3 regions of the Chryseobacterium gallinarum genome follow, and region 3 is predicted to be linked to each of the others. Evidence: riboswitches for the same ligand, from Rfam matches in the RefSeq annotation. Region 3 holds a riboswitch; each other region holds the start of a gene.
What was found. A riboswitch is a leader RNA that binds a small molecule or an ion and turns the genes downstream of it on or off. The one in region 3 is predicted to bind cobalamin.
Positions count from the first base shown of each region.

Region 1: it holds a riboswitch for cobalamin, as region 3 does, so the genes downstream of both, metE (5-methyltetrahydropteroyltriglutamate--homocysteine S-methyltransferase) here and OK18_RS01405 (acyl-CoA thioesterase) in region 3, are expected to answer to the same signal.
Region 2: it holds a riboswitch for cobalamin, as region 3 does, so the genes downstream of both, OK18_RS13875 (YncE family protein) here and OK18_RS01405 (acyl-CoA thioesterase) in region 3, are expected to answer to the same signal.

Region 1 covers NZ_CP009928.1:4,261,465-4,267,139, reverse strand. The annotation lists gene OK18_RS18955 (KTSC domain-containing protein) at 1-36, opposite strand, end outside; gene metE (5-methyltetrahydropteroyltriglutamate--homocysteine S-methyltransferase) at 391-2,700, opposite strand; cobalamin riboswitch at 2,879-3,063, opposite strand; gene OK18_RS18945 (Lrp/AsnC family transcriptional regulator) at 3,218-3,679, shown strand; gene OK18_RS18940 (hypothetical protein) at 3,798-4,565, opposite strand; gene OK18_RS18935 (hypothetical protein) at 4,752-5,510, opposite strand.
Region 2 covers NZ_CP009928.1:3,081,541-3,087,215, reverse strand. The annotation lists gene tpiA (triose-phosphate isomerase) at 1-378, shown strand, start outside; gene OK18_RS13880 (esterase-like activity of phytase family protein) at 582-1,847, opposite strand; cobalamin riboswitch at 2,104-2,291, shown strand; gene OK18_RS13875 (YncE family protein) at 2,345-3,625, shown strand; gene OK18_RS13870 (T9SS type A sorting domain-containing protein) at 3,634-4,758, shown strand; gene clpP (ATP-dependent Clp endopeptidase proteolytic subunit ClpP) at 4,815-5,501, opposite strand; gene dnaG (DNA primase) at 5,616-5,675, opposite strand, start outside.
Region 3 covers NZ_CP009928.1:312,353-318,027, reverse strand. The annotation lists gene OK18_RS01420 (PspC domain-containing protein) at 1-1,706, opposite strand, end outside; gene OK18_RS01415 (PadR family transcriptional regulator) at 1,715-2,044, opposite strand; gene OK18_RS21810 (hypothetical protein) at 2,493-2,615, shown strand; gene OK18_RS01410 (HD domain-containing protein) at 2,624-3,214, shown strand; gene OK18_RS01405 (acyl-CoA thioesterase) at 3,280-3,663, opposite strand; cobalamin riboswitch at 3,779-3,959, opposite strand; gene OK18_RS01400 (hypothetical protein) at 3,994-4,791, opposite strand; gene OK18_RS01395 (ATP-binding cassette domain-containing protein) at 4,825-5,484, opposite strand.

The sequences.
Region 1 (5,675 bases), 680 kb from region 3:
TCCAAGAAGCTTTCTGTGTTCACCGATTCTTTTCATATGTAATTATCTATTGATTTCCAAGGATATTTCCAGTGCAATTTTTGCAGCCACCTGTTTTAGGAGACTTGTTCGTATTATCCTTATTTTCGGGGTGCAAAATTACAAAATTAAATCTGATAATCTGTAAAGTATTCATTATTAATTCATTTTATAATTATATTCACAGAAGTATTACCTGAAGGCTGCTGTTTACTATTAAGGAATGGATATCATAATAATGCGGAAGATTGCCTTCAACCGAAACAGACTTTAACTGCTAATGCTTACATTAAATTTGTTTTGGCCAAATATACAAAAGACAAAAGCAGAAGTTTGAACTCCTGCTTAAGAACTATCTCATTATGGTGCTGGCTATGCAAAGACCGCACTGGCCTCTCTTGAAGCTTCTACCATGGCAATAAGAGCTTTTTCAGTCTCTTCCCAATGGCGGGTTTTCAATCCACAGTCAGGGTTTACCCAAAGCTGCTGAGCGGGGATTACAGCCTGGGCTTTTTTCAGCAGCTCCAGCATCTCCTCCTTGGACGGCACTCTGGGTGAGTGGATATCATAAACTCCCGGTCCTATTTCATTCGGATATTTAAAGTCTGCGAAGGCATTTAATAATTCCATCTGGCTTCTGGAACATTCTATGGTAATCACGTCAGCATCCATATCGGCAATATCCTTAATAATATCGTTAAATTCGGAATAACACATATGAGTATGAACCTGAGTAGAATCTTCAACACCGCTTGCTGAAATCCTAAAGGCTTCTACTGCCCATTTCAGATAATTTTGCCATTCAGATTTTCTTAAAGGAAGACCCTCCCGGATAGCCGGCTCATCGATCTGGATGATTCTGATGCCCGCTTTTTCCAGATCTTTAACCTCATCCCGGATAGCTAAGGCGATCTGCTTGCAGGTCAGGGAACGGGGCTGATCGTCACGCACAAAAGACCACTGCAGAATGGTAACAGGCCCGGTCAGCATTCCTTTTACCCATTTTTGAGTGAGAGACTGAGCATATTGTGACCAGTATATGGTCATAGGATGAGGACGGTGTACATCTCCGTAAATGACAGGTGGTTTTACACACCGGCTACCATAACTCTGTACCCATCCGTTTTGGGTAAATGCAAACCCATCAAGCTGTTCCCCGAAATACTCTACCATATCATTGCGTTCAAATTCTCCGTGAACCAGTACATCAATTCCGATTTCTTCCTGCCAGCGGATGGTTCTTTCCGTTTCTTTTTTCAGCAGCTCGTTATAATGAGCGGCTGTAAGTTCCCCCTTTTTGAATTGAGACCTCCAGTTTCTTACTTCCCTGGTTTGCGGGAAGGAACCAATGGTTGTGGTAGGAAATAATGGCAACTGCAGTACTTTTTGCTGAACTTCTTTCCTTACCGCGAAAGGGTTGTTTCTTCTTGCATCTCCATCCGTAATGGCTCCGACACGGTTTTTCACGTCCTGGTTGTGAATCAGTGCTGAAACTTTACGGTTTTCCAGTGCCTTTTTGTTTTCGGCCAATAGCTGCAGCGTGTGATAATCGGGATTTCCTGACGCCAGTTTTTTTAAGACAGCGATCTCATCTACTTTCTGTTTTGCAAAGGCCATCCATTGCTTGATTTCAGGCGATAAAATTGCTTCGTTTTTCTCCAGGTCAAGATCAAAAGGAGAGTGGAGTAATGAGCAGGATGGAGCAATCAATACTCTTTCCGGACCGATTTCATGGATTGCTTTTTTGATCAGTGCCAATGATTTTTCGAAATCATTTTTCCATATATTCCTTCCGTCTACAATCCCTAGTGAAAGGCTTAAAGTACCGGGTATTGCTTGCAGGACTTCATCCAATTGTTCAGGACATCTTACGAGATCAATATGCAAAACATCTGCTGGCAAAGAAACGGCCAGGGAAAGATTGTCCTTTAATCCCTCAAAATAAGTAGTTACAATAAATTTAAGATTAGGAAACTGTTTTTTGATTTCATCGTAAACCCATTGATAGGTCTCCTTTGTTTTTTCATTCAGGTCTAATGCTAAAAAAGGTTCATCAAATTGAACATATTCTGCACCATAGGCTTCCAGTTTCCGGAGGATTTCAAGATAAACAGGCAATAGATTTTGTGCTAAATCCATTTTGTCAAAACCATTTTCTTTTTCTTTACCCAGAAGAAGATAGGTAAGCAATCCGATTATAACAGGCTTTGCATTCATTCCTGCTTCCTTTGCACGGATAAACTCACTGATGATTTTATCGGAAAACAATCTGAACTGCTGGTTTTTTTGAAATTCAGGGACAATATAGTGGTAGTTGGTATCAAACCACTTTGTCATTTCCATAGCCGTGATATCCAATCCGTTTTTCTGGTAACCTCTTGCCATGGCAAAATAAAGATCCGGTTCTGAGTGAGATTCGTTTGAAGCAATTTCCTGGTAACGCTCCGGGATGGCTCCTACGGTCAAAGTCATATCCAGCACCTGATCGTAGTAAGAAAAATCATTACATGGGATAAGATCAATCCCTGCTTCCTGTTGCAATTTCCAGTTTTGAAGACTGATGGTTTTACCGGTTTCCAGTAATTGATTGAGAGAAATCTTGTCTGCCCAATAGTGTTCACAAGCTTTTTTAAGCTCTCTGTTGCTACCAATACGCGGGTAGCCAAGTAAGTGAGTTTGCATTTTTTATCAACTTTTAAATTAAACAATGATTTTAAAAGTTCCTTTGAATGCTTCAAAATACTTGCGCAGGAAGCTTGTAAAGAGGACAGGATACAAAAAGGACGTAAATTTCCTGTTAACGGTGGAATACGTTCAAAATGTATCATCTGTATGACCCGAAGCCTCAAACCGCGAAAGCATTGTCAATTCAGAACAGGCAGGTCTCCTGGCTTACAGCAGTATCTGTCATCCTTCCCGCTCTTTGGCAGTGGATATCCGGGACAGAACTTTTGGTATGCTGATTACAGTTGCGCGACAGCTCATGATTTACACATGATTCCCTATTAATTTACCTTACGTAAAACCTTTTCCGTTTGATGAAGTATTATAAAGAACAAAATAGGGTGTAAAGATATTTATTTAAGATAATTGATTGGGTATTTGATGAAAATTAAGGATGATATTTTTATTTTATGTTTTTTGAAAGATAAATATTCTGTACATTTGAAAAAATGTCAGTAAAAAAGAATATTATTCTGTGGATAGATTGGATGATAAGGATCTCCAGCTGCTGAGAATCCTTCAAAAAAATGCGAAATTAACCGTAAAAGAGCTTGCGAAAGAAGTTAATCTCTCACCATCACCTGTTTTTGAGCGGGTAAAAAGACTGGAGCAGGAAGGGTATATTAAACACTATGCTGCCGTTTTGGAAGCTGAAAAGCTGAACCGCGGATTTACTGTTTTTTGCCAGGTTAAATTAAAGATCCATGACCGGGCTATCGGAAACAGCTTTGTAAAAGATATTATTCAAATTGAAGAAGTAGCAGAATGTTATAATATTTCCGGTGATTTTGATTTTCTGCTAAAAGTTCAGGTAAGAGATATGAAGCATTATCAGGATTTTGTATTCAATAAGCTTGGGTCGGTGGATTCTATCGGGAGCACCCATAGTACTTTTGTGATGGCGGAGGTGAAGAATACGCATGGAGTCTCGATATAGTATTGAATTTGTCAACGCGAAAACTTCGAGATGGATCCTATAATTCAATCCTCATATTATCAAATAAAAAACAGTACCCAATGGTGTACTGTCATTTAGTTTTATTATTTAATCAACCTTATTGCTCATCACAATTTTTCTTCAGCTTTGTAAAAATTTTATCAAAATCTTTATAGGCATTTCCCTCATCATCACGTTTAGGCCTGAAACTGCTGTTGGCACAGTTGTGAAAGCTTAGCCCGATCATGTCGATCAGTGCATAATCTTCTTTCTGGGGATCATTCATTTTAGCATTGAATCTTGCCATTACGCCTTTGGGATCAGCATTATTTTTACTTTTAAGCTCAATATAGGCTTTCCATGCAGCAAACATTTTTTCTCGGTCAGGAGAAGAGATCGCATCAATGTGCTCTTTGCAGGTGCTGTAAAATTTACTGTCTTTAAGAGTGGAAGGATCAGAATAAGCGAGAATTTCTTCCTTATTCAGCTGATATTCATTCTCAAAAGACATAATGGTTTCCTGTTGTAGTTTTTTCCACATGGGGAGATTGATGACTTCAAGGCTGTAAAGCTCTTTTTTCTTTTCCTGATATTGCTTTTCTAATTGCTGTAAATATTCCTCTTTGTTTTTACGGATTTCTTCAAGGTTGGAAAGTTTAAATACAGGCTGGATATCAAATTGAACTCCATTGAATTGATACAGAAGTTTATTCACACCGTCTATTTCCTCTTTCTTATATTTGGTAGAATCAAAATATCCTTTGTTATCACAATTGAAAGTCTGATAATTGTAAGGGGTAAGATTGTTGTTTTTTGCAGGAGTTTTCTGCCCGCATATAGTAGTAACAGATAAGGCTAAAGAAAGCCCAACCATCATTTTTTTCATGTACATAGTAGTTGAAGAATCCGGATTTGCTATTTTGCTTCAAAATTAAGGCTTTAAATTTGAAAATTAAAGGATTAGACCAACTTTATATGTTTATTTTCTCACTTTGATAATTTTTTTAATGTCTATTGTTGTTTTGAGTGAATTTTTTGTTAAAAATCAGGGGGTTACATTATAATTCTATCCTTATGGTTCGTCACAATCTCTTTTCAGTTGTATGAAAACCTTTTCGAAAGTTTTCAATAAAGTGTTCTCTTCATCAGCTTTGGGTCTGAAACTATGGTTTGCGCAATTATTAAAGGCATTCATAAGATCGATGAGTGCATAATCATCTTTTCGCGGGTCATTCCATTTAGCATTAAAGGTGTCGTTTGTTCCGGAATAAGAATCCTCATTTTTTTTAGGTTCAGATAAGCTCTTCCATACGAGGTACATTTTCTGCTTATCCTGAGCAGTCATTGCATCAATATATTCTCTACAGGTATTGTAAAACTTAGTATTCTGAAGAGATTGCGGGTCAGTATAGCCCATGAGCAGGGCTTTGGTAAGCTGATATTCGTTTTCGAGAAGCTGAACAGATTCGTCACGCTGTTTTTTCCATATAGGGAGATCAATGAATCTGAGATTATTAAGCTCCTTTTTTCTTCCCAGGTATTCTTTTTCAGCTTGTTGTAAAAGCTGAGTGTTGTTTTTCCTGACTTTATCTAATTTTACAGGATTAAAAACAATAAGAGAAGAAAACGGGGACAGGGCCAGAGGATATAAAAGCTTATAGGTACCATCTACCTCTTCTTTTTTATATCGTGCAGGATCATAATACCCCTTGACATCACATCCAAAGGTTTGATAATTGTAAAGAACCAATGGACTTTTCTTAACAGAAGTCTTTTGTCCATAAGCAACAGCTGATAGCAATAAAGAAAAACCGATTATTGTTTTTTTCATATGAATTATTGTAAGGAAGCGGATTCTGATCTGATAACCGCAGAGTATATTCCGGACAAAATTAAGGTTTTATTTTCAGAATATATTTCGTCAGATAAAATCGTATACTTAAATTTTATAGATTTTAAAGAGCTTTTATGTGTTTTTAGTTTTGTTTTTTTATTA
Region 2 (5,675 bases), 1.9 Mb from region 3:
AACGGAGAAACCCTTGAGCAAAGAAAAGCAGGGCAGCATCTGGAAGTCGTAAAAAACCAAACTGAAGTAGCTTTGTTTACTCTTTCGGCTGAAGAAATCAAAAAAGTAGTAATTGCTTACGAACCGGTTTGGGCAATCGGAACAGGAGAAACCGCAAGTCCGGAACAGGCTCAGGAAATCCATGCCCACATCAGAAATATTATTGCAACAAAATACGGACAGGAAGTAGCTGATGAAGTATCTATCCTGTATGGAGGTTCCGTAAAACCGGATAATGCCAAAGAAATATTTTCTCAGCCGGATATTGACGGTGGCCTTATTGGAGGGGCAGCATTAAAGCTGGAAGATTTCTCTAAAATTATTGAGGCATTCAATTAATTAATTTTACAGAACATTATATTTTTCCGGACCCTCTTTACTGATTGTAGAGAGGGTTCAATATGATATGTTTCGGCTAAAGCCAGTGGAATGCTATTTATCTTTAAACGGGCTAAAGCCCGTTTCATTGAACGGTGTACCAATTTTTTAACCAATAAAAACGGCGGAGATAATCCCCGCCGTTTTTCGTAAAAAAAATCTAATTATTGAATATCGACTACGTACATTGTTCCTTTATCTACCTTGCCTGTTTTAGGTAGTATTTTTGCTTTAGGGTTACCGTTTCCATCATCTACTACCCCGAAATCATCATCATTGAAAACAGCGAGTTTATTATTTCCTAAATAAACAATTCCTTCAAATTTATCATGTTCATATCCTAACCTGGCAACCAGATCTACAGCTAATGTTTTAGAAACCGTTTTAATCCCGGCGTTGGTAATTTCATCCCAACTACACTCTTCCAAAGCTTTATTATTGATTTTCATTCCGTCAACAGCGGCAATATCCGGTCCGTTTACATCTGTTGCTCCGCTCAGGTTTATTCTGTATACTTTTTTTATTCCGCCCTGTGACCCGAAGTTTCCGTCTCTCTCAATCACCAGGAATTCATTATTACTTATTGCAGTAATGTCACAAACTGAATCAGAGGCTCCCCCGTCCTGTTTATATAAAAATTGTCTGGTCTTCCCTGTAGCAATATCAAAAGTGACAATTCTGGTTAAGGTAGTATTTTTAGCCAAAGCCTTGCTTGGAACATGCATCATAGACTGCATGGCTCCCACTAAAGTAGTACCGTCAGGAGTTATACAAAGCCCTTCCATTCCCCTGTTGGCCCTTCTTTTTGCCAGCACAGCGGGAAGTTTTCTTGTTCCTGTATTAACGCCTATCGGACTTATTCTTTCTATCTCTACACCCTCTGCACTATAATGTACAATGTGAGGGCCATACTCATCGGAAACCCAGAAGGTACCGTCTGCTGCTGCAACAATACTTTCACTGTCGAGACCATAATTGTCTGTTCCCAGTACATTTCCTGAAGCATCGTAAGCCGTTTCACCTGTACTCCCCATTCCTACAGGGTTGGGTAGACCTGTGATAGGTTGTCCTGATGGATTTTTAAGCTTAATATATTTGATCACCTCAATATTTCCTTCGGCATTAATTTTAAAATGCATGATTGTTGGACTGAAATTGGGAGCCAAAAACTTTTTCCCGTTCAGGTAATCCGTATTAGGTCCTCTGTCTGTAATGACATAAAATTCCCCTTTTCTTGTAGGGTGTGCAGCCGCACCTGATCCAAAACCTCCATTAATGACATCCACACCATTTACCGTTGCTAATTTTGAAAAAGGAAACTCCTGAGGAAGTTTAGAGTAATTAATATCCTGGTTATGGGCAGTTTCGTCATCTTTGTTACAAGAAACCAATACCGTTAACATCAAAACAGATAATAGTAATCTTTTCATATTCACTTTTATGGCTGCGAAAGTATAAATCGATTGTAAATTAATCTTTAATTCAATGATAATTGTATTTTAACAATGAAACCTGTAAAATGAATTCAATATAAACAGCTATACCTGCCGTTAAATTTATAAAAACAAAACCATCGGTCACATTTTTTATTAATTTCAAAAAACACGTTATAGCTAAGAGCTTATAAAACACTTAATACACAAAAGATAAGTTATTTACCACACGTAAATCAGGAATTTATATGATATATTTGCAGCGTTTTAAGGTTGAACATAGTTCATTAATAGGGAATCAAGTGAGAATTTATTCAATGCTTGAGCTGTACCCGCAACTGTAGACTATTCCACCTATAGCATAAGATGCCACTGGATCCGGATCCGGGAAGGCCGCTATAGGATGTAAGCCAGGAGACCTGCCTTAATACAATTCAGAAGAATTTTTCTCTCTGAAAGTAAGTTTCGGGAATAAAACTTTAATTAATAATATCATGAAGAAAATCTATTTTCTTATTCTTGCATTTGTCATTTTTTTTGCAAATGCTCAAACTGAAGCCGTTTTAGTGCTTAATGAAGGTGGTGCCGGCAGTAATAATGCCGAAATATCGCTGATCTCCAATCAATCAGTTACCAATAACTATTTTAAAACCCACAACAATAATGCTGCATTGGGGGATACGGCACAGGACATTAAAATTTATGGTGACAGAATTTTTGTGGTCCTGAATATTTCCAATCAGATAAAAGTCATCAATAAGTCTGACTTTTCTTTGATCACCACAATCTCTGCCAATCTGGATAATCCGAGATATATTGCCTTCAGCGGAAACAAATTTTATGTAACCAACTGGGGAGGTTCCGGTTCTACAGAAAATTATGTAGCCGTTTATGACCTCAATACCTACACGCATGAAACCAATATTCCGGTTGGAAGCGGACCCGAAAAAATTTACAGCAAAGACAACAGATTATATGTTTTGCTAAAAGGAGGTTTTGGAATCAACCAATTTATGGATGTGATCAATACTTCTACCAATACAGTTGAATCCCAGGTAAACGTTGGTGATTTTCCACACAGCATTTTTGAAAAAGATCAGTTTCTTTATATCATGAGTTTCGGAAATCCCTACACCTCAAACTCTTCTGGAACATTTACAGTCTATAATACAGTAACTCAAAGTACCGTTTCAAGTACTGCATTTCCGGCAGGAACAAAACCTTCTTTTATGGATACAGACGGAACGAATATTTATTACATGAAAGATGCTTCAATCTATAAAACACCTATTGCAACACCGTCTTTTTCAACGACACCCATTGCAACGGCACCTATTACTGTAACCGGCTATGGTGCTGCTTACGGATTTAATATTGTCAACAATACGATTTATGTAGCTGATCCTAAAGGATATATTGCACCGGGAAAAATTTATACATATGATTTACAGGGAACCTTACAAAACACTTTCACAGTGACCATGCTGCCTAATCAAATCATTGCCTACAACAACAGTGCACCGCCGTCACTTTCAACAGTGGAAAATACAAAAGCTTCTAAATTGTCTTTATATCCCAATCCGGCAAACAGCAAATTCTTTGTACAAGGTTTAAACAGCGGAAATATTCAGGTGTATGATGCTAACGGAAGAAAGGTCATCAACGCACAATATACCCAAAACGGAATTGATATAAACACACTTCCTAAAGGTACTTATATTGTAAAAATTACCGATAAGAGCACTAACTTCACTGAAAAACTAATCATCAAATAAGAATCCGGATGCAAAAGATATTAAGTTTTATATGCAGTTTTATCGTAGTTTTTTGTTGCGCACAGTTTACTGCAAACGACATAAAGTTTTTCGTAGGAACAGGCTCTCAGACTGCCTATTTTGTAGCAGACTTTAAAGACGGAACCAATGACAGGTCTTATGCCTGGGGAGTGCGGTTCGATCCGGGGCAAAATATCACCGGACCTCAGATGCTTCAGATGATCAAAAATGCAGAACCCGCCTTTGATTATTTTCTGACCTTCAATAATGGTTTCCTTGATGAGCTAAGCTTCAATGATCATTCACAACAATCCGGGCCGGACTATTGGAGTTTATGGCGTGGGAATGATACCAACAGCTGGTCTGCCGTAGGGTGGATGAACAACGGGACCATCTCAGCCGGAAAATGGTATGGTGCTTCCTATGGGTTCAGCAATCCCACAGCAGAAGCGCCTTCTACTCCGCTTCCTGCCTATAGTTCCCTATGGTACAATTCGTCTCAGATTACCAATTGGATCGGTACAGGTTCTGATAAAAGCTTAGTGGTTATTGACTTCGGAACTGATAATTCTAACGGAAATGCTGATTCATTTGTTTTTGGAATTCAATATAACGGAACCATTACCGCAGAGCAGGCTTTACAATTGATTGATACCCAGGTAAGCACATTTAATTATACGTCAGCTGCCAATCAGGTTTCTTCTTTATCCCTGAATTCTTTTTCAGGCATCCCGAACGGGTCCAACTCCTGGAAATTATACAAAGGAACTAATTTGTCAAACTGGAAAATTCATAACGACCTTTCATCCATTACTTTACATAACGGTGAATGGCTTGGATTAAGTTTCGGACAGAGAAGGCCCTTTACGCCCACAGAAGCTCCTCAATCCACACTTGGAACTTCTTCTGTCAGTAAAAGAACAGTGGGTATCTATCCTAATCCTGCAACTGATTATATTCATATCAATACCCAGGAGAGTATGAAAGAAGTGAATATATATTCTTCTTCAGGCCAAAAAGTAATGACATCAGGGAATTCCAGGATTAATATTCAATCTTTAAGCCCGGGAATTTATTTTGTAGAAATTAAAACTTCAGGTCAGTCAGTTATCCGTAAGATTGTTAAAAAATAGAAAAGAGGCTGTCTCAAAAAATGGGACAGCCTCTTTCAATATAATCTCGGGATCAATTATTTTTTCTCTGTAGATCTCTGTAAAACTTCATCTACCATTCCATAGCCTTTAGCTTCTTCAGAAGTCATCCAGTAATCTCTGTCAGAAGATTTCTCAACCCACTCGTATGTTTGTCCTGAATGGTGAGCGATAATTTCATAAAGCTCCTGCTTTAGTTTCAGCATCTCTCTCAGGTTGATTTCCATATCAGAAGCCACTCCCTGGGCTCCGCCTGAAGGCTGGTGAATCATTACCCTTGAATGTTTAAGCGCAGAACGTTTCCCTTTCTCTCCGGCCACCAGTAATACAGCTCCCATGGAAGCGGCCATACCTGTACAGATTGTTGCTACATCAGGCTTAATGATCTGCATGGTGTCATAAATTCCTAATCCTGCATACACACTACCACCCGGCGAGTTGATATAAATCTGGATATCCTTTGACGGGTCGGCACTTTCCAGGAATAAGAGCTGAGCAGTAACGATGTTTGCCACCTGGTCATCAATTCCTGTTCCCAGGAAGATAATCCTGTCCATCATCAAACGGGAGAAAACGTCCATCTGAGCAACGTTCAGTCTTCTCTCTTCCATAATGTAAGGGGTAAGGTTCGTCGGACCATACATTCCCATATACTGATCGGTAACCAGACCGTTATTTCCTAAATGTTTTACAGAGAAATCTCTGAATTCCTTTTTAATGTCCATATTTCTATTATGTATTATTTTTTTAAACAAATATTCTCGGAATGTAAATTACAATATTTATTCCTAAAATTTTATCAGACTTTTTGTCACAGAATACAAAAACCTGTCTGTACATTATCTTCTTCTCCCCGCATAAATTCCTTTAATCGGCGAGTATTCGATGATATTGCTCAA
Region 3 (5,675 bases):
ATGGAAATTTCGTTTTTTCCGTCCTTGATTTTGATGTCCACATCTTTATTGATTTTCTTGATGTCGGATGCTACAGAATCAATTACTTTCTTAGCCTTATTATTAGGAACTTTTTTACCATTGATAATAATACTGTCTCTGTCATTAGAGTCGTATTCTATGCTGGAGCCGTTTACGGTAATTTTATTTTTTTCGATCCTGATACCGTTATGGTTTTCCTCTTCGTTCTGATCTTCATCATCGATGCCATCTCCATTTAAATCCCCATTGAAATGAATCCCATTTTTCTTTAACGGAATTACCACCGCTTTTTGAGGAACTACAAGTTCATAATCTACCCTGTAATCTCTGAATCTTTGCTCATAAGGATATTTAAAATAGTTAGGAAGCAATACCTTGTTGTTTACGATTTCTACCGGTACATTCAGCTGAATTGGATAGTTGTAGCCGTTTCCTTCTTTCCTGATGATCAGATAAGGGGTTTTGATATCAGCTTTTCTTGTTACATCCACAGAAATATAATCTTCTTCATACACTGATTTTTTATCAGAATAGATGTCATTATCGTAAGCTTTAAAACTTTGTGGGATGCTTACCTGTTTCACGTCTACATATACAGTGTCTGAAGTAGTGTTGATGGCTACATTTTCAATATCCTCTTTGTTGCCTTTATAAATCAGGTTTTTCTTGGCCATACTGATTCCGAAATAAGTTCCCAGTCCGATCAGAAGAAGGAATAACCCGCCAACTAACCAACCAAGATTTCTCAGTTTTGTTTTTGGAGAAAATATCTTAATGCTTAATAGGCTGAAAAGGATAGCAGGAATTAAACTTCCTATAATCATGATAGCAGCCAGTACTTTATCCAGACCGTTATCATCCATATAGAATCTGATCTGATTGGCTCCAGGAAAATCGGTATCCATCCCGAAAAGGGCAAATAATACAAATACTCCGATGATACTTCCTACTGCCATCAATACTGAGAATGCACCGATGATATATTTGAATACATTCCAGATTCCGCTTCCGGCATTGCTGATGTAAGGTTTGTTTTCGTTATATATTTCTCCGACCCTCTGAGTAGATTCATTGGCAAACTGCACCAATTTATTAGACTCATTCTTAAGATTGTCGAAGTTCATAGGCTTTCCCTGCATTTTCAGGAAATCAGATGCGGTTTGTGCTTTTGGCAGTACAAGCCACAGGATAAGATAGAGCAGTAAAATGACCAAAGCACTTCCGGCGGCCGGGATCATGATAAGGAAAACAACTACCCAGATAATTCTCATAGCAGTAATATCCATACCAATATACTGGGCTAATCCTGCGCAAACACCGGCGATTTTTTGTTTTTCCGGATCACGGAACAGTTGCTTTTTACCTGAATAGGCGCTATCTGCATTATTATTTTTACTTGTTGCTTTTTCAGAAAAATAGGCTTCTTCCTGTTCTTCGATCTTTTCAGGACTTCCGATCTGTGCGATCACTTTTTCTACGTCGGTATCGTTGATTACTTCACGTTTTCCCAGAGAATCTCTGAAAATTTCCACCATTCTGATTTCTATGTCATGCATTACCTCATCTGCTTCGGAAGCGTCCAATGAGCTTCTCAGAGCGTTCAGGTAATCGCTGAGCTTTATATATGCGTGTTCTTCTATTGTAAAAGAAAAACCTGCGAGTCCTATTGAGAGTGTCTTGTTCATAGCTTTTTTTAATTTTGTTGAGTGATTTGGTTGACTGAGGCAGTCAGTTCATTCCATGTATTGAGAAGTTCATCCAGAAAGAGTTTTCCTTTTTCTGTGATCTGGTAATATTTTCTGGGTGGTCCTCCAGTGGATTCTTCCCATCGGTAAGAGAGAAATTCTCCATTTTTAAGTCTTGTGAGAAGGGGGTAGAGGGTACCTTCCACTACATCCAGTTTTCCTTTTTTCAGTTCATCGATAAGGTCGGAAACATACATTTCGCGATGGTTGATGAGACTTAAAATACAGAATTCCAGAATTCCTTTTCGCATTTGCGCTTTGGTATTTTCAGTATTCATCTTTGATAAGTTTGTTAATTAGTTATATTTTCAGAGTAGCTCCTAGCTAGACGAGCTTATTCTGATTCTACATTACAAAGATATGTAAATAAAATGGTATTATGCAATACAAAGTAGTGTATTTTTTCAAAATAAAAATGTAATATTCTGATAATCAGGAAAATAATTTTAGTTTAAATTATGGATTAATGACCGAATGCTCGAAAAAGATAAAATAATGTGGAAATGGAGCAGGCTAGTTGTGGATTTTTGAAAATAAGAATAGTATATAAAATTCAAAAAGGTGAATTCCAATAGAGGTGAGGAACATATTTTGAAATCGGTAGCGGTATTCGTATTTTTGTCAGGAAGCATTACATAAAATAGAATTCATGTTTGCCACCGGGAAAATTCGGGTTGTTACAGGATTTTTACTACAGAATATGCCGTAATCGCTAATAATGGGTGGATGCAGTCTTTGAAAAGGAAGACTCATGAAGATCAGATAAAGGTAACAGTCAAAGAAAAGATCAATAATAAATGGATGACCAGAACAAAGGTATATCCGGCAGATCAATATAACAGAAAATAAAAAGAAAGATGAAGATTCAGAAAGAAATCGATTTTATCCTGGCAGTAGATGCTTTGAAAAATGTACAGCGAAGAAATTACAATGCGGATGATTCCCGGAGAGAAAATACAGCAGAACATTCCTGGCAGATCATCATCCTGGCCCAGATACTGTATCCGTTTGCAAAAAACCGTGCAGACATTGACTTATTAAGGGTGATAAGAATGCTTTCTATTCATGATCTGGTAGAAATAGAAGCAGGAGATACTTTTCTGTTTGATGAAAAAGCAATGGCAGGAAAGTTTGAAAGAGAAAAAATATCTGCCCGGAAAATCTTCGGAATTCTGGACGAACCGCTACGAACGGAGTTTTTTAACTTGTGGCTGGAATTTGAAGAAGAGAAAACCCCGGATGCTATTTTTGCCTGTTCTATTGACAGGATCATGCCCTTTATTCTGAATTCCCATACTTCAGGTAAAAGCTGGACGGAAGCAGGTGTTACCGAAAGACAAATCAGGAATATGCTTGAAAATGCAATCACCAGGGCTTCGGATGAAATGGGAGAGGCTTTTGAATTGCTGTTAAGCAAAAGTCTGGAAACAGAAAAAGTACTGAAATAGGACTTATCTATTATAAGATGATGAAGACTCGGGCGGCCTTTGGCCGCCCGAGTCTCTCTGGATTATTATAGTATTTGAATTGGTTTCTTGAATTCGTCAATAGCAACAAAAGTAAAATCCCCTACAATTGCTTTTTCTCTTTCGTAAGAATACATCTGTTCCGTAAAGATTTCAACATTTACTTTCATACTTGTTTTTCCAACGTGAGTTACCTTACCGATCAGTTCTACAATCGTTCCTGCAGGAATAGGCTTTTTAAAATCGATTTTATCGCTGCTTACGGTAACCACTCTTTTTCTGGCAAAACGGGTAGCGGTGATAAAAGCCACTTCATCCATCAGCTGCATAGCCGTACCTCCGAAAAGGGTATCATAATGATTGGTTGTGTTGGGGAAAACTGCCTTGAAGATTCTGGTCTCTGATGCTTCAATTCTTTCTTCTGTTGTCATATTTCATTATTAATTAAGGCGAAATGAAATCGGATTAAAACAACAGAATAATAACAGGAACAGATATATTCCTGAAAAAATCCATCAGATCAATCAACTTCAGATCGCGAAAGTTTCTTGTTTACAGAAATAGGCAGGTCTCCTGACTTGTAACATCTTTTATCCCCTTCCCATGCCTCGCATAGTGGATCTCTTGATAAAGACCTTAGTTACTTACAGTTGCGCGACAGTCCGTGATTTTCACACGGTTCCCTATTAATCTGCGGTTAGGCAGAACCCATTTCTTTGATGAATAAGCGGTAAAGCTTTTTCGGGACAAAAATACTGAAATTATTCCGGACTGTGATAAATAATCTGACTGATCACTCTTCCTTTCTTGATCGTCCAAAGACTGGTGTATCTGTTTTCCCCGGAGCCATTAATCATATAAAGAAAAATATTGTCATTGTCCAGAGCCGTTACGCCTACATTTTCAAAATCCATGGTAGGCTGGAACATATTTTTAATCGCTTCCCTCACAAAAACAGAACCCCGTCCCGGTTGCTGAACTCTGATAGACTTGATTTCAGTCATACCTTCCGGGATATCATTGCCGATTCCCCAGGGCTTTACCTTATCAATGGTGAGAAGTTTTCCCTCCGCATCCTTTTCTTTTTTGCGGTAACCGGCATTGGAAGGATAAATGTCGATAACTACCTTACTTCTTTGGGAAATAGGGATTTTAGGGTCGGAATTGTCTGTGAAAATAAGGGATCTTCCGTTTTTCGATTTGGAAGGGGTGTATTGGGGGAGCTGATCCACAAAGGCAATACGCTCTTTATTCACCATTCCTTCTTTGTCTAATGTTTCATACCGTACAAATGGTTTATCCTCATCCTGCTTTTCAGGATATTTAATCCATATCCACTCTGTTTCTCCGGGAGCCGGCTTTACATAAACAAAAACATCACCTTTACGCATACGGATCTTGTCAACAATCTTCCTGTAGTTGTCTTTATGTACACGGACATTGGCATATCCTTCCTCAGCCTTTACCACTCCGAAAGGAACTTTATTCTGGCCTTTAACGAATGCTAAAGAAAAAAGACTGAAAGCAGATAGACAGAATGCTTTGTTTATTGAAATCATTATTACAAACTTTTGATTTTCCAAATATATAAATTAAATGCTTTTGGGAAGATAATTATACTGCTGCAGTTCTTTTAAATCTTGTATTTGTTTAAGATAGCCGGCTGAAAGAAGATAGATTTTGTCTGAAATATCCAGAACATCCCGGTAATGATGATCAGAAATTATAAAGCCTTTATTGGTCTGCTGACGTATTATTTTTTTCAATTCTTCAATAATTTTAGGAGAAAGACTGTGAAAGGGCTCGTCAAGCAATATAAAATCTGCTTCCGAGTGGATGATTAGTAAAGCTTCAACTGCTCTTAGCTCACCTCCGGAAAGATTTTTGGGTTTTTCATCAAGGAAATTCCGGATCAGGTCTGATGCAGAAAGAAGATTAGCATTTTCTTTATTACAGAAAAGATGGATGAGTTTCTTTACCCTTTCATTTTTAGGTAAAAAGGAAAATTGTGGGAGGTAGGCGATTTTGTTTTTTCTGTCAGATAAGGTTTTCAAAACCTTTCCGTTGCACCTGATATATTGGGAATCGCTGCCGGTAACTCCGGCAATAATTTTTAATAAAGTAGATTTTCCGGTTCCGTTTCTTCCCAAAATGCCGGCAATGTTACCGATTTTGCACTCCAGGTATATATCCTGCAGGACTTTTTTATCAGTAAAGGATTTTGTAACACTATCAATATGGAGTGTGTTCATAGAAATCCGATTAAAATTTTTACAGCTACACTGAATGATAAAGTAATACCCCAGAGGAATATCCTGGAAAATCCGAAATGAGCGTAAAAGTGGTATTCGTTTTTAAGTCTTAGCTCGTAAATGAAATAATGAAGAAGAGGGAATATCAGAACAATGCTTAATCCGAAAGTCTGAACGTTAAGTGAAAATAA